Regions from separate parts of the Agarivorans albus genome, predicted to be linked through region 3. Evidence: predicted binding sites of a transcription regulator. Region 3 holds the regulator's gene; each other region holds the start of a gene.
The links. Region 3 encodes FNR, which switches genes on or off when oxygen is low (the NO sensors DNR and NnrR bind a similar motif). Its sites were predicted from a motif close to TTGATCTAGATCAA; they were not measured.
Positions count from the first base shown of each region.

Region 1: the regulator FNR is predicted to act here: its motif matches at 1,902-1,915, upstream of K5620_RS09115 (TraR/DksA family transcriptional regulator).
Region 2: the regulator FNR is predicted to act here: its motif matches at 1,817-1,830, upstream of napF (ferredoxin-type protein NapF).

Region 1 covers NZ_AP023032.1:1,987,683-1,991,962, forward strand. The annotation lists gene K5620_RS09110 (porin) at 374-1,396, shown strand; gene K5620_RS09115 (TraR/DksA family transcriptional regulator) at 1,469-1,843, opposite strand; gene K5620_RS09120 (tRNA-dihydrouridine synthase) at 2,024-2,965, opposite strand; gene apt (adenine phosphoribosyltransferase) at 3,399-3,944, shown strand; gene dnaX (DNA polymerase III subunit gamma/tau) at 3,959-4,280, shown strand, end outside.
Region 2 covers NZ_AP023032.1:2,515,045-2,519,324, reverse strand. The annotation lists gene K5620_RS11600 (type IV pili methyl-accepting chemotaxis transducer N-terminal domain-containing protein) at 1-582, opposite strand, end outside; molybdenum cofactor riboswitch at 681-819, shown strand; gene moaA (GTP 3',8-cyclase MoaA) at 809-1,783, shown strand; gene napF (ferredoxin-type protein NapF) at 1,954-2,442, shown strand; gene K5620_RS11585 (chaperone NapD) at 2,439-2,699, shown strand; gene napA (periplasmic nitrate reductase subunit alpha) at 2,696-4,280, shown strand, end outside.
Region 3 covers NZ_AP023032.1:2,361,056-2,365,335, forward strand. The annotation lists gene K5620_RS10840 (heavy metal translocating P-type ATPase) at 1-1,321, shown strand, start outside; gene ccoS (cbb3-type cytochrome oxidase assembly protein CcoS) at 1,318-1,491, shown strand; gene K5620_RS10850 (sulfite exporter TauE/SafE family protein) at 1,475-2,140, shown strand; gene fnr (fumarate/nitrate reduction transcriptional regulator Fnr) at 2,209-2,955, shown strand; gene uspE (universal stress protein UspE) at 3,091-4,023, shown strand; gene ttcA (tRNA 2-thiocytidine(32) synthetase TtcA) at 4,104-4,280, shown strand, end outside.

The DNA of each region.
Region 1 (4,280 bases), 370 kb from region 3:
TTAAGCGTTCTACAGCCATTAAAAAGCTCACTTCGGTGGGCTTTTTTGTTTTATCTGATTTCAAATTTTCCTAGCCTAGCTTGTAAGTTCTCTTTCTTCACTTTCCCTAAAAAGCTTTTTAAATCTTAAGCTTGCCTAAATATTTGCTATTAAATAGACATTGTTTAGATTTTTATTTTGTTGACATGCCTATTGCACTTTCAATTAACCATAAAAGTTCATAAAAACTTCAAAAAAATGTTGATTTCACTCTCATTATCAGCAAATATGTCGGCCGTGAGAGGGAATTCACTGCTCAAGGAAACCATTCCAAGGACGAATGAATGGGTCAAGGAAGAGATAAATTATTAATCTCAAAATAGGCAGTGGAACTTTGAAAAAGACTATTCTAGCAATCGCAATCCCAGCATTATTTGCAACTGGTGCAACTAACGCTCAAGAAATTTACAACGACGGCGAAAACGCATTTTCTATCGGTGGTCGTCTTAACCTTATGGTTGAGTCTGCTAACAACGAAGGCGAGCGCGATCTTCGTTCAGAAAACAACTCTTCACGTATTAACCTAAACTTCTCTCGCAAAATGAGCGAAAATGTTACTGCTCGCGCTACTATGGAGTACGGTTTAGACAACCCAAATGGTAACAGTGACTCTCCTTTCTTCAACCGTTTAGGTTTCATCGCAGTTGACCACGCAGACTATGGTTCTGTTTCTTACGGTAAGCAATGGTCTACTTACTACACTATCACTGGCGTAACCGATGTATTTTGGGTATACGGCGGTACCGCAATGGGTATTTACGACAACGGTGACAAAGCAGGTACTGCACGTGCTAACGACGCACTTCAATACAACGGTAGCTTTGGCGGCGTTAACTTAAGCGGTCAGTACCAATTCGCTGACGAAGATGAAGGTCGTAAAGATAGCTACTCTGGTGCTGTTTCTTATGACTTCGATTTCGGTCTAAATGTTGGTGCTACTTACCACCAAATGAACCGTACTGATGCTGAAAAATCAGAAGTGTTCAACGATGGCGATGCTAAGCTTACTGCGTTAGCGGCTAGCTACAACCAAGGCCCTATCTACGCTGCGGTATCTTACGGTGAGTTCAAAAACCACGTACAGTTTGAAGGCGCTACTGGCGTATCTGACAAAGCTATCGGCCACGAAGGTGTATTCGCTTACACGCTAGACATGGGTCTACAGCTTTACACTGGTTGGAACGTTCAAGAAGACAAAAACTCTTCAGCTGACCTAAAAACTGCTTTAGTTGGTGCAATGTACGATTGGAACAATGTTCTTTTGTACACTGAGTACCAAGACGAGACTACTAAGTCTGTATCTGGTGCTAAAGAAGACGACAACCGCTTAGCAGTGGGTGTACGTTACAACTTCTAATTCTTCTAAGAAGATGGAAGTAAAAAGGCCACCTAAGGGTGGCCTTTTTGTATTTACTGGTTTCAGTATAATTTAAAGTGCGAAACTTTCGCGCCGCTTAAACATACGGTGTTTGTCACTACAGCGTTGACAGCGTTGAGTACTTGGATCGTTTTCTAAACGGCCAATTTCAATCTCTTCTTCACAGTCGCTACACAATCCATATAAACCTAAGTCTATTTGGCAAAGTGCTGCGTCAACCCTTTGTAATTGTTTTAACTGAGTCGTTAGCTCTGAGAGCTGCAATTTCAGGGCCTGGTCAATAAGTTCTTCGTTAGTTAAAGACTGTAATTTGTCAGCTGTTAGCTTCAAGCTGGTTTTTTCTGAGGCAGTTAAAATTGAGATTATTTCAGACTTTAACTGCTCTAATTGTTGCGTGAGTCGCAACTGATAATCTCTAAATTCCACGTTTAAGCCCAATTATTAAATGAGCTAGCAGTATAAACACCGGGTCTAACCCCGAGATATGATGTGAATCAAAACGAAACACTAAAAAGCTATATAACTACTTTTATTAGGGTTTTGTTGATCTAATACAGAATATGAGCAAATAGTGCGAAGAAACGTAAAGCCAAGCTTAACGAAAGGTCAATCTTTGCATTGCTGAAAGCGGATTTGCTTAACAATAGAATTGGTATCTTTTAATACTCTGATGTTGCGAAAGAGATCGTCGGCTTCGGTGTAGTAGCCAGAAAGGTATCTTAACCACTGTTTCACCCGGCTTTGGTAGTACTTGGCTTTTTCACTGGTGATTTCGTGCTGAGAGTAGCGAATTAGCAGCTCAATCACTGCTGACCAATGCAATGGTTCTTCGTCACCTCGTACTACTTTAGCAAGGTTTGGAATAGTAAGTGCACCACGGCCAATCATTACATCTTCACAATCGCTTGCTTCTTTGCACTGTAAGTAGTTTTCTCGGTTCCAAACTTCTCCGTTAGCAATAATAGGAATAGAGAACTGTTGTTTAACTTGCTTTATATAGTGCCAATGCGCTGGCGCTTTGTAACCGTCGAGCTTAGTTCTCGCATGAATGGTTAGCTCATTGGCGCCTGCTTCTTGCACAGCTTGCACAATATCAAAGCAGTCTTCTTTGTTTTCCCAACCTAAGCGAATTTTGGCAGATACAATATGCTGCTTAGGTACCGCTTTTCTTACTTCACTGACAACATCAAAAATCGACTGAGGGGCTTTTAGCATAGACGCACCACCGCAGCTTCCAGTAACAGTATTGCTGGGGCAGCCAAAGTTTAGATCTAAACCATGAGAGCCAAGTTCGATAGCTCTTACCGCATTTTCTGCCATCGGGCCAGGATGCTGGCCTAACAGCTGTACTCTAACCGGGGTGTGGCCTGCTATTAAACCTTGCTCATGTAGTTCCGGGCAGTACTTGTAGAATACTTTGTCGGGCAGGGCTACGTCAGTAACACGAATGAACTCTGTTACACACCAGTCGTAGCCACCACAACTAGACAAAAGCTGGCGCATGGAAGCATCTGCAACGCCTTCCATTGGGGCTAAAACTACGCGCATAGTAAACCTTAGTTTGAAAAAGCGGCCATTCTAACGGTTTGTGGTGTCTGCTGCTAGCAAATTAGCTACGCAAATTATTGGCCTGAATAAGCTGGATGCTCAGTTTATTTCCATGTTTTTGTTGGGTGTTTGTAGAGATGATGCTCAAGTATAATTGATCTAGATCAATGTTGATTGAATTTAGTTTAAAGGTGAAGTTTAGATGGACCAGCAGTTTAAAGAAGATTATAACGTATTCTATTTCCTAGGTTTTGTAGTGGCGCTGCTGTTACCAACCCTACCTTTGAGCTTGTCTCTACTAAAAATATTTGCCTAACTTTTGGCTATTATCTAGGTTAGCACTTCGTTGCTTTATCGTCATAAACTGAGATAATTAAAGATTGTAAATACGCCCATCCTGTTTGGGCGTTTTTTTTGGAAAATGGAAGCCGGTATGAGCAGCGCTAATCTTGAGTATATAAAGAACGCAATTAAAACTATCCCTAACTACCCAAAAGAGGGGATATTGTTTAGGGATGTTACCAGTTTAATTGAAGATCCAAAGGCTTTTGCCTTGGTTATTCATGAATGGCAACAGCGTTTCGAAAACCTTGGTATTACCAAGATCGTTGGCACCGAAGCAAGAGGTTTTATTTTTGGTGCGCCACTAGCGCTGGCATTAGGGGTTGGTTTTATTCCGGTTCGCAAACCTGGCAAGTTACCTCGCGAAGTCATTGGCGAAAGCTATGAGCTTGAATATGGTATGGATACTTTGGAAATACATACCGATGCTATTCAGCCTGGCGACAAAGTGTTGTTGGTTGATGATTTAATCGCAACTGGCGGTACCGCCGAGGCGTCTGTGAAGTTAATTCGCCAGTTAGGCGGCGAAATCAACTATGCGGCCTTTGTTATTAATTTGGTAGACTTACCTGGCGCACAGAAATTAACGACACTCGGAGTAGAATCAACTTATCTAGTTGAGTTCGAAGGCGAATAGGACAACAGCATTTAATGAATTATCAAGCCCTAGCGAGAAAATGGCGACCCAGAACATTCCAGCAAGTTGTTGCCCAACAACATGTACTAGCTGGCTTGATAAACTCATTAGACCAACAGCGTTTGCATCACGCATATTTGTTTAGTGGCACCCGCGGTGTGGGTAAAACAACTATTGCGCGCTTGTTTGCTAAAAGCCTCAATTGTGAGCAAGGAGTGTCTTCTAATCCTTGTGGCAAGTGCAGTAATTGCCTAGAAGTCGATCAAGGTAACTTTGTTGACTTGTTAGAAATTGATGCTGCCTCGCGCACTAAAGTCGAAGATACTCGAGAGCTTC
Region 2 (4,280 bases), 150 kb from region 3:
ACCTTGTTGCACTTGCTTGGCTGCTTCTACTAATCGATAAATGGGTTTGGAAATATTCTTTTGAATGTACCAAAGCGTGTAAACGGCAATAAATGTGATGATGGCAAAGGCAATTAATTGAAGCAGGGTTAGTGAGAATACTTTGGCTTCGGAGTTATATTGGGTTTCTGCAACAAATTCGTCGATTAGGTCGACAAATCCCACAATTTGGCGGTCAAATTCATCAATGTTCTTTTCTATCACAAAGGGTTTTAGTTGTACCCAGCGTTGTTTAACTTTTTGGTAGCGCTGGTTAATTGCATCATCTTGCTCGGCGGCTTTAGTTAAAGCATCACTGTTTAACGAGGTTTCAAATTGTTGAATTTTACGTTCTACTTCTTTGTCGTAAACATTTAAAGCATGTGCCATTCGGTAACTTTGCATACGCAAAGAGCCAGCTATATTTATCGCTTCTGCATCATTTAGGCTGTTCACCAAGGTGGTTAACGAACCAATTGCTACTAAGGCAAAAAGGAACATCATCACACTTAACAAGCGGATTACCGCTGTGCCTATGGAGCGTTTGCCAAAAAAACGTTTCAAAAATAAGTCCTTTTAATTCAATAAAGTTAACCGACAAATATCACAAAGCCAGTGTAACCGTTTAAGAAAGCACTTAACAAATTAAGATTTATTGCTTAGCATTAAAGTATCACCGAAGTCTAAATCGACCTAAGTCACAATGATATGGCGTTTAGACCCTTAGCATCGACTAAGCAGGGTAGAGTGCAGAAATGGCTTTGCCTCCCGCATTTGGAAAGGTTGATTTATGTTATCGGATTCATTTTCCCGAAAATTTTTCTATTTGCGTTTGTCGCTTACCGACGAATGTAACTTCAAATGTAACTATTGCTTACCTGATGGTTATCATTGCGAAACGCCCCATAATAATCTCAATTTATCTGAGATAGCTCAGCTTGCTGAATGCTTCGCTAAATTAGGCACAAACAAAATTCGTCTTACCGGCGGAGAGCCAAGCCTAAGAAAAGATTTAGTCGAGATTATGGAAGTATGCGCAAATACTGCCGGCATTCAGCAACTTGCGATGACTACCAACGGCTTTAAACTGGCGAATAACGCTAAGCGCTGGCGTGATGCTGGGCTTACTCATGTAAATGTAAGTGTTGATAGCTTAGATTCACGTCAGTTTGAGTTGATCACTGGTACCAAAACTTTCACTAAAGTGATGGCCGGAATTGATGCAGCACTAGAGCAAGACTTTACTGCGGTAAAACTCAATGCTGTGCTCATAAAGCAGATGGCCCAGCAAAACTTTCGAAAGTATTTGGAGTGGATTAAAGACCGCCCGGTTGAAGTCCGTTTCATTGAGTTAATGCAAATGGGTGATCAGCCCGATTATTTCCACAAACATCATGTTGCTGGCTCTGGATTTAAACAACTGCTACTCAACGAAGGTTGGGAGCAGCAAATTCGAGCTCATAACGCTGGGCCTGCTCAAGTCTTTCAGCACCCTGATTACGCCGGCAAAATTGGCCTTATCATGCCGTATTCCAAAGATTTTTGTGCTACCTGTAATCGCCTACGCGTTTCTTCACAAGGCAAACTACATTTATGCTTGTTTGGTGAAGAGGGGGTAGAGCTGCGCGATTTGCTGCAAAACCCTTCTCAAATAGACGTATTAAGCAAGCGTATTGAAGACGCATTACAAACCAAAAAAGTTAGTCATTTCCTCCACGACGGTAATACCGGCGCTACTCCACATCTCGCATCAATAGGCGGATAAGTTTTAGTGCGTGATAGAAATCACGCACTATACTTGATCTAAATCAATCATTTGAGCAAACACCCCTTAAGGGGTATGTTTTTGATTGTTAATAAAATTTACGCTTAACCCCAAGAAATTTAGGGTGGTTTTACCAGTAATGTTAAAGCCTGATTTCGTAAGGAAAATTGATGTCTGTAGACCTGTCTAAACGTCGTATGTTTAGTACTAACAAAGCGCTTCGCAGTAAACAACATCACTCTCTACCTTGGTTACAACAGTCTATTGAAGCTGGCTGTACTCAATGTGGAGAATGCGTCAAAGCATGCCCTGAACAGATTATTGTTAAGGGTAATGGCGGTTTTCCAGCAGTTGATTTCACCAAAGGTGAGTGCACATTTTGTTACGACTGTGCAACGTCTTGCCCCGAGTCTTTGTTTCACCCGAAGCAGCAACCTGCTTGGTCTAATTCTGTTGACGTTAATGCCTCTAAGTGTCTGGCACAAAACGGTGTTTATTGCCGAACGTGTAGCGACACCTGTGAGCAAAGGGCCATTAGCATTAAGCCATTACTAGCGGGAAAAGCAGAGGTACAAATTAATTCTGAGCACTGCAACAGTTGCGGGGCTTGTATTTCAGTATGTCCAAGCCAAGCCATTGAAATAAAGGAAGTTGGATGAACGAAGAGTACCATATTAGTAGTGCGGTGGTGTTGTGCCAACCAGACCGTATTAAAGAAGTCATCGATCAAATTAGCGACCTGGAAGGACTAGAAGTACATGGTTTTAACCCCGAGGGGAAAATCGTTGTTTCTATAGAAAGCCAGACGCGCAATAACATAGTAACCACCCTAGAAGACATCGGAAAATTGGAAGCGGTACTAAGCAGCAACCTAGTATTTCACCAATTTGAATCAGCTAATGAGGAAGTATCATGAAATGGACTCGCCGACAGTTTGTTAAAGCGAATGCGGTAAGTGCCGCAGCCACCGTTGCTGGTATTAGTTTACCTGCAAGTGCCACCAACTTAATTACTTCGTCAGAAGAAACAAAAGTGAAATGGGATAAAGCTCCTTGTCGTTTTTGTGGTACTGGCTGTAGTGTTTTAGTTGGCTCTCAGAACGGCAAAGTTGTTGCCACACAAGGCGACCCCGAGTCTCCGGTAAACAAAGGCCTTAACTGTATTAAAGGCTACTTCCTTTCAAAAATTATGTACGGTAAAGACCGTTTAACCACGCCTTTATTACGTATGAAAGATGGCAAGTTTGATAAAAATGGCGAGTTTGCTCCGGTTTCTTGGGATCAAGCCTTCGACATTATGGCGGAGAAGTGGAAAAAAGCACTTGCCGATAAAGGCCCAACTTCTGTAGGTATGTTTGGCTCTGGCCAATGGACTGTTTGGGAAGGTTACGCTGCAGCTAAACTACATAAAGCCGGCTTTTTAACTAACAATATCGACCCTAATGCGCGTCACTGTATGGCTTCGGCTGTTGGTGGTTTTATGCGCACCTTTGGTATTGATGAGCCTATGGGCTGTTACGATGATCTTGAAGCTGCAGATTCGTTTGTGCTTTGGGGCTCTAACATGGCAGAAATGCACCCAATTTTGTGGTCTCGCTTAACTGATCGCCGCTTGTCTGCGCCCCACGTTAAAGTTCACGTACTGTCTACCTTTGAACATCGCAGTTTTGAATTAGCCGATAACGGCATGGTGTTTACGCCACAAACCGATTTGGCAATTCTTAACTACATCGCGCATTACATAATCGAGAATGACAAAGTTAATTGGGACTTTGTAAACAAACATACTCACTTTAAACGCGGTGAAACAGATATTGGCTACGGATTACGTCCAGAGCATCCATTACAAAAAGCAGCGGCTAACCCTGATTCAGGCAAAATGACCGATATGAGTTTCGACGAATATCGCGAATTTTTGAAAGACTACAATGTAGAAGCGGTGGCGAAGCTATCTGGCGTACCTGCCGAAAAATTGGAAGCGCTAGCGAAAGATTACGCTGATCCAAATGTTAAAGTAACTTCTTACTGGACCATGGGCTTTAACCAACATACCCGCGGGGTATGGGCAAATAACTCGGTGTACAACATTCACTTGTTAACCGGCAAAATCTCAGAGCCTGGCAACAGCCCATTCTCACTAACTGGACAGCCATCTGCATGTGGTACCGCCCGTGAAGTGGGAACTTTCTCGCATCGCTTGCCTGCAGATATGGTTGTGGCCAATCCAAAACACCGCAAAATTGCAGAAGACATTTGGAAGCTACCAGAAGGAACCATTCCGCCTAAGCCTGGTTACCACGCGGTATTGCAGAACCGTATGCTTAAAGACGGCAAGCTGAACGCATACTGGGTTATGTGTAATAACAACATGCAAGCCGCACCAAATATCAATGAAGAGGGGTTGCCTGGTTACCGCAATCCTGAAAACTTTATTGTTGTATCTGACCCTTACCCAACAGTTACTGCCCAAGCAGCTGATCTTATTTTACCAACAGCAA
Region 3 (4,280 bases):
TGAGAGTGAATTTGATGAGTCTTCGCTTACCGGCGAATCATTGCCTATCACTAAGAAGCTAGGTGATCAGGTTTTTGCCGGCACCATTAACCATGAACAAACCGTTCATTTAGAAGTTGAAGCGGTATCTCAAAACACCTTTATTGCCAATATCATGCGTTTGCAAGAGCAAGCTCAAAGCGAAAAACCTAAGATAGCAACAATAGCCGATAGCGTAGCTCGCTACTTTGTTTTTGGTTTGTTGGTGATTGCTGCACTTACCTACACCTACTGGCATTTTCACTCACCAGAAGATGCGTTCTGGATTACCTTGGCGGTTTTAGTTGCTACTTGTCCCTGTGCCTTATCTTTAGCAACCCCAGCAGCACTAACTGCAGCTACACACAAACTATCAAAAACAGGCTTATTGGTTAAACGGGGACACGTGTTGGAAAGTTTGGCCAAAGTTACGTCTGTGGTATCTGATAAAACAGGAACACTTACCGAGGGCAAGTTACAGATTAAACAAGTGAACTGCCTTGGCGATGTTAATGAGTTAACAACTCTTAATCTGATTGGTGCTCTAGAAGCACAAAGCTCCCATCCCATTGCTAATGCCTTCAGCGAATACCAAGGTTACGCTGCAACTAATATTGAGCACCATACTGGCTTAGGTTTGAGTGGAGAAGTAGACGGTAAAAAGTTGAAACTAGGTAAAGCTTCCTTTTGTGGTCAAGCTGCTGAGCCAATAGCCGGAATGCTCGAGTTGGTGTTAATGGTCGAAGATAAGTTGGCTGCTAGGGTTTATCTTTCAGATACCATTAAAAAGGACGCTGTTAGTTTTTCACAGGGTTTAAAGGCGCGAGATATTTCACTTTCTATGTTAACTGGGGATGACTCCGCGCAGGTGGAATATGTTGCAAAACAGTTACATATCACTGACATTGCTAGCGGCGCTTTACCCCAACAAAAACTCGAAGTAGTTAAAACTAAAACGCAAAACTCCCCCCACCTATTAATGCTTGGTGATGGAGTAAACGACGGTCCAGTTTTGGCCGCCGCACCGCTTTCGGTTGCTATGGGTTTGGGCACCGACATCGCTAAATCAAGTGCTGACGCTGTGTTGTTGGGTAGCAAGCTTTCTACTTTGCTCACCGCCATGGATCTCGCCAAAAAGACTAAAAAGATTATTGCTCAAAACCTCGCATGGGCCTTAGGGTATAATGCCTTAATATTGCCCTTAGCAGTGGCTGGAATTGTTACTCCTTATATGGCTGCTATCGGTATGTCATTATCGTCTTTAGCGGTACTCACTAATTCCTTAAGGTTAAACAAGCAATGAGTATTATATTTGTCTTGATCCCCATCGCCCTGATCTTTGTATGTGTAGGAATTGGTATATTTTTCTGGGCTGTTAAAAGCGAACAATTTGAAGATTTAGACCGCCAAGGTATCAACATTTTGTTTGATGATAAGAACAAAACCAAACAAGACAATGATCCTACAGACTGATTTTGTAGCAGCTTTTATCACCGGCTTATTAGGCGCCACACACTGCATAGCAATGTGTGGCGGCATCGCATGCATACTAGGTTCTCGTGCTAATAACTCTTCCAATAAACTTTTAGTAAGTATCGGTTTTAACCTAGGTCGGATCCTAAGCTACTCTATTGCCGGCGCTATTGTTGCTGGTTCCATACAAGCAATTAGCCAAGTTCATCAATCGTTTTATATGCTAGTAGCTTTACAATGGTTCGCAGCGATAATGCTCATTTTACTGGGTATCCACCTTACTCGATGGTGGTCAATTCTCACGCCAGTGGAACAACTTGGCAAAGGTTTGTGGTCAAAGGTGCAGCCTAAAGCAAGTAAGATGTTGGCACTGCAACACCCAGCAGCCAGTTTACCATTAGGCATGTTATGGGGTTGGCTACCTTGCGGTTTGGTTTATTCAACATTGGTATTAAGTGCTAGCCAGGCTCATTGGCTAAACGGAGCGGGCGTGATGTTTAGTTTTGGTTTAGGTACGTTTAGTGTGATGCTGTTAGCCGTATTACTGGGCCAGCAACTAACTAAACTAATGACAAATCGCGTATTACAAGTTTGTTCTGGACTGAGTGTTTTGAGTTTAGGGATCTACCAAGTTGTTACATTGTTGTAGCAATAGATCTAGAAAATTTATTACATAAAGAGTAGAATTGCCTCGAACTCCTATAGCATAGTTTGAGTATGAGCATTAACCCAAAAGCTAGTCAAAGAATCCAAACTGGTGGTTGTGAAATTCACTGCCAAGATTGCAGTATCGCCCAGTTATGTATCCCTTTCTCTCTTAATGAGACCGAGCTAGATCGCTTAGATAGCATTATCGAGCGTAAAAAGCCTATTCAGAAAGGCGAAGAAATATTTGCTGCAGGCGATAAGCTAAAAAGCTTATACGCCATTCGCTCAGGTACAATTAAGTCCTACACCATTACTGAACAAGGTGATGAACAGATCACCGGTTTTCACTTAGCTGGCGACCTAGTTGGCTTTGATGCCATTAACAGCCAAGAGCACCCTAGTTTTGCTCAGGCACTTGAAACATCAATGGTATGTGAAATTCCTTTCGACACCATGGATGAATTGTCTGCCACAATGCCTAAGTTACGCCGTCAAATGATGCGCTTAATGAGTAATGAAATTGTTGCAGACCAAGAAATGATTTTGCTACTAAGCAAAAAGAATGCAGAAGAACGTTTAGCTGCCTTTATTTACGGTTTATCACAACGCTTTTCGGAGCGAGGTTTTTCTCCAAGAGAATTTCGTCTGACTATGACTCGTGGTGATATCGGTAATTATTTAGGGCTAACTGTAGAAACCATTTCCCGTTTACTTGGTCGTTTCCAAAAAGCAGATATGATTGCAGTAAAAGGTAAATACATTTCAATCACTGATCGTGATGCACTACGCCAACTAGCTGGTACTAAACAAAGCTAAGTACCTAATAACACTGACCTGATTTACATCAATCTATCGAAAGAAATCTAGGTCAGTGTTAACTATATCTAATTTATTCCTACCAAATTAAGCTAAAGTTAAGTAGCTATTCCAGAAGATTCTAGGAGCTGCTTTATGATTAAGTATCGTAATATTTTAGTGGTCATCGACCCTCTTCACGACACCCAGGCGGCCTTGTCTCGTGCTGTTTTTCTTGCGCAGAAAGAAGACAAAGCAAAAATCAAAGCTCTACTTACTATTTACGACTTTTCTTACGAGATGACATCCATGTTATCTGGAGAAGAGCGCGAAGCTATGCGTTCAGGAGTGATAGAAGAACGTAATGTTTGGCTAAATGAAGTAATAGCTGCAACAAACACTGCTGGGATAGAAATAGAAACCAAAGTAGTTTGGAACAATCGCTTATACGAAAGTGTCATTGAAGAAGTTCTCGACTTTGGTCACGACCTAGTCGTTAAAGCGACACACCCGCACCCTACTTTACAGTCGATTATTTTTACCCCGAACGATTGGCATATTTTGCGTAAATGCCCCACTCCAGTGTTAATGGTAAAAGAACATGACTGGCCAACCGAGGGTAAAATTGTTGCTGCGATCCACGCAGGAGCAGAAGATGAAGAGCACCACAAATTAAACGAGCGAATCGCTAACGAAGCAAAAGACCTAAGTAAGTTGCTAGACGCAAATTTACATGTGGTAACTGCCTATCCTGCAGCACCGGTAAATATTGCGATAGAGCTGCCAGACTTTGATCCGCTTAAGTACAATAAGAACGTCATGGAGTTTCATAAAACCGCGCTTAACAAATTTGTTGAAGAACAATTTGAGCAAGTGGTCACCACACACCTTGAGGAAGGTTTACCTGACGATGTAATCCCTGAAGTAGCAAACGAGATAGATGCAGAAATTGTTATTTTGGGTACCTCAGGTAGAAGCGGGTTTAGTGCTGCACTTATTGGCAATACCGCTGAACACGTTATCGACCAATTAGACTGCGATTTATTGGCGCTTAAACCGCAAAATTTTGTCAGTCCTTTTCAAAAATAGATAAAGCTAAACTGACGTTAAACATTGCTTAAGCAAAGCGGGGTTATATAATAGCCCCGCTTTTTTATTGGGAACACACTATGTCAGTTACAGCAAAACAACAATACAACCACAACAAGCTACAAAAGCGAATTCGACGTCATGTTGGACAAGCTATTGCCGACTACAACATGATTGAAGATGGCGACAAAATAATGGTTTGTTTATCCGGTGGTAAAGACAGTTATGCAATGCTAGACATACTATTAAACCTACGC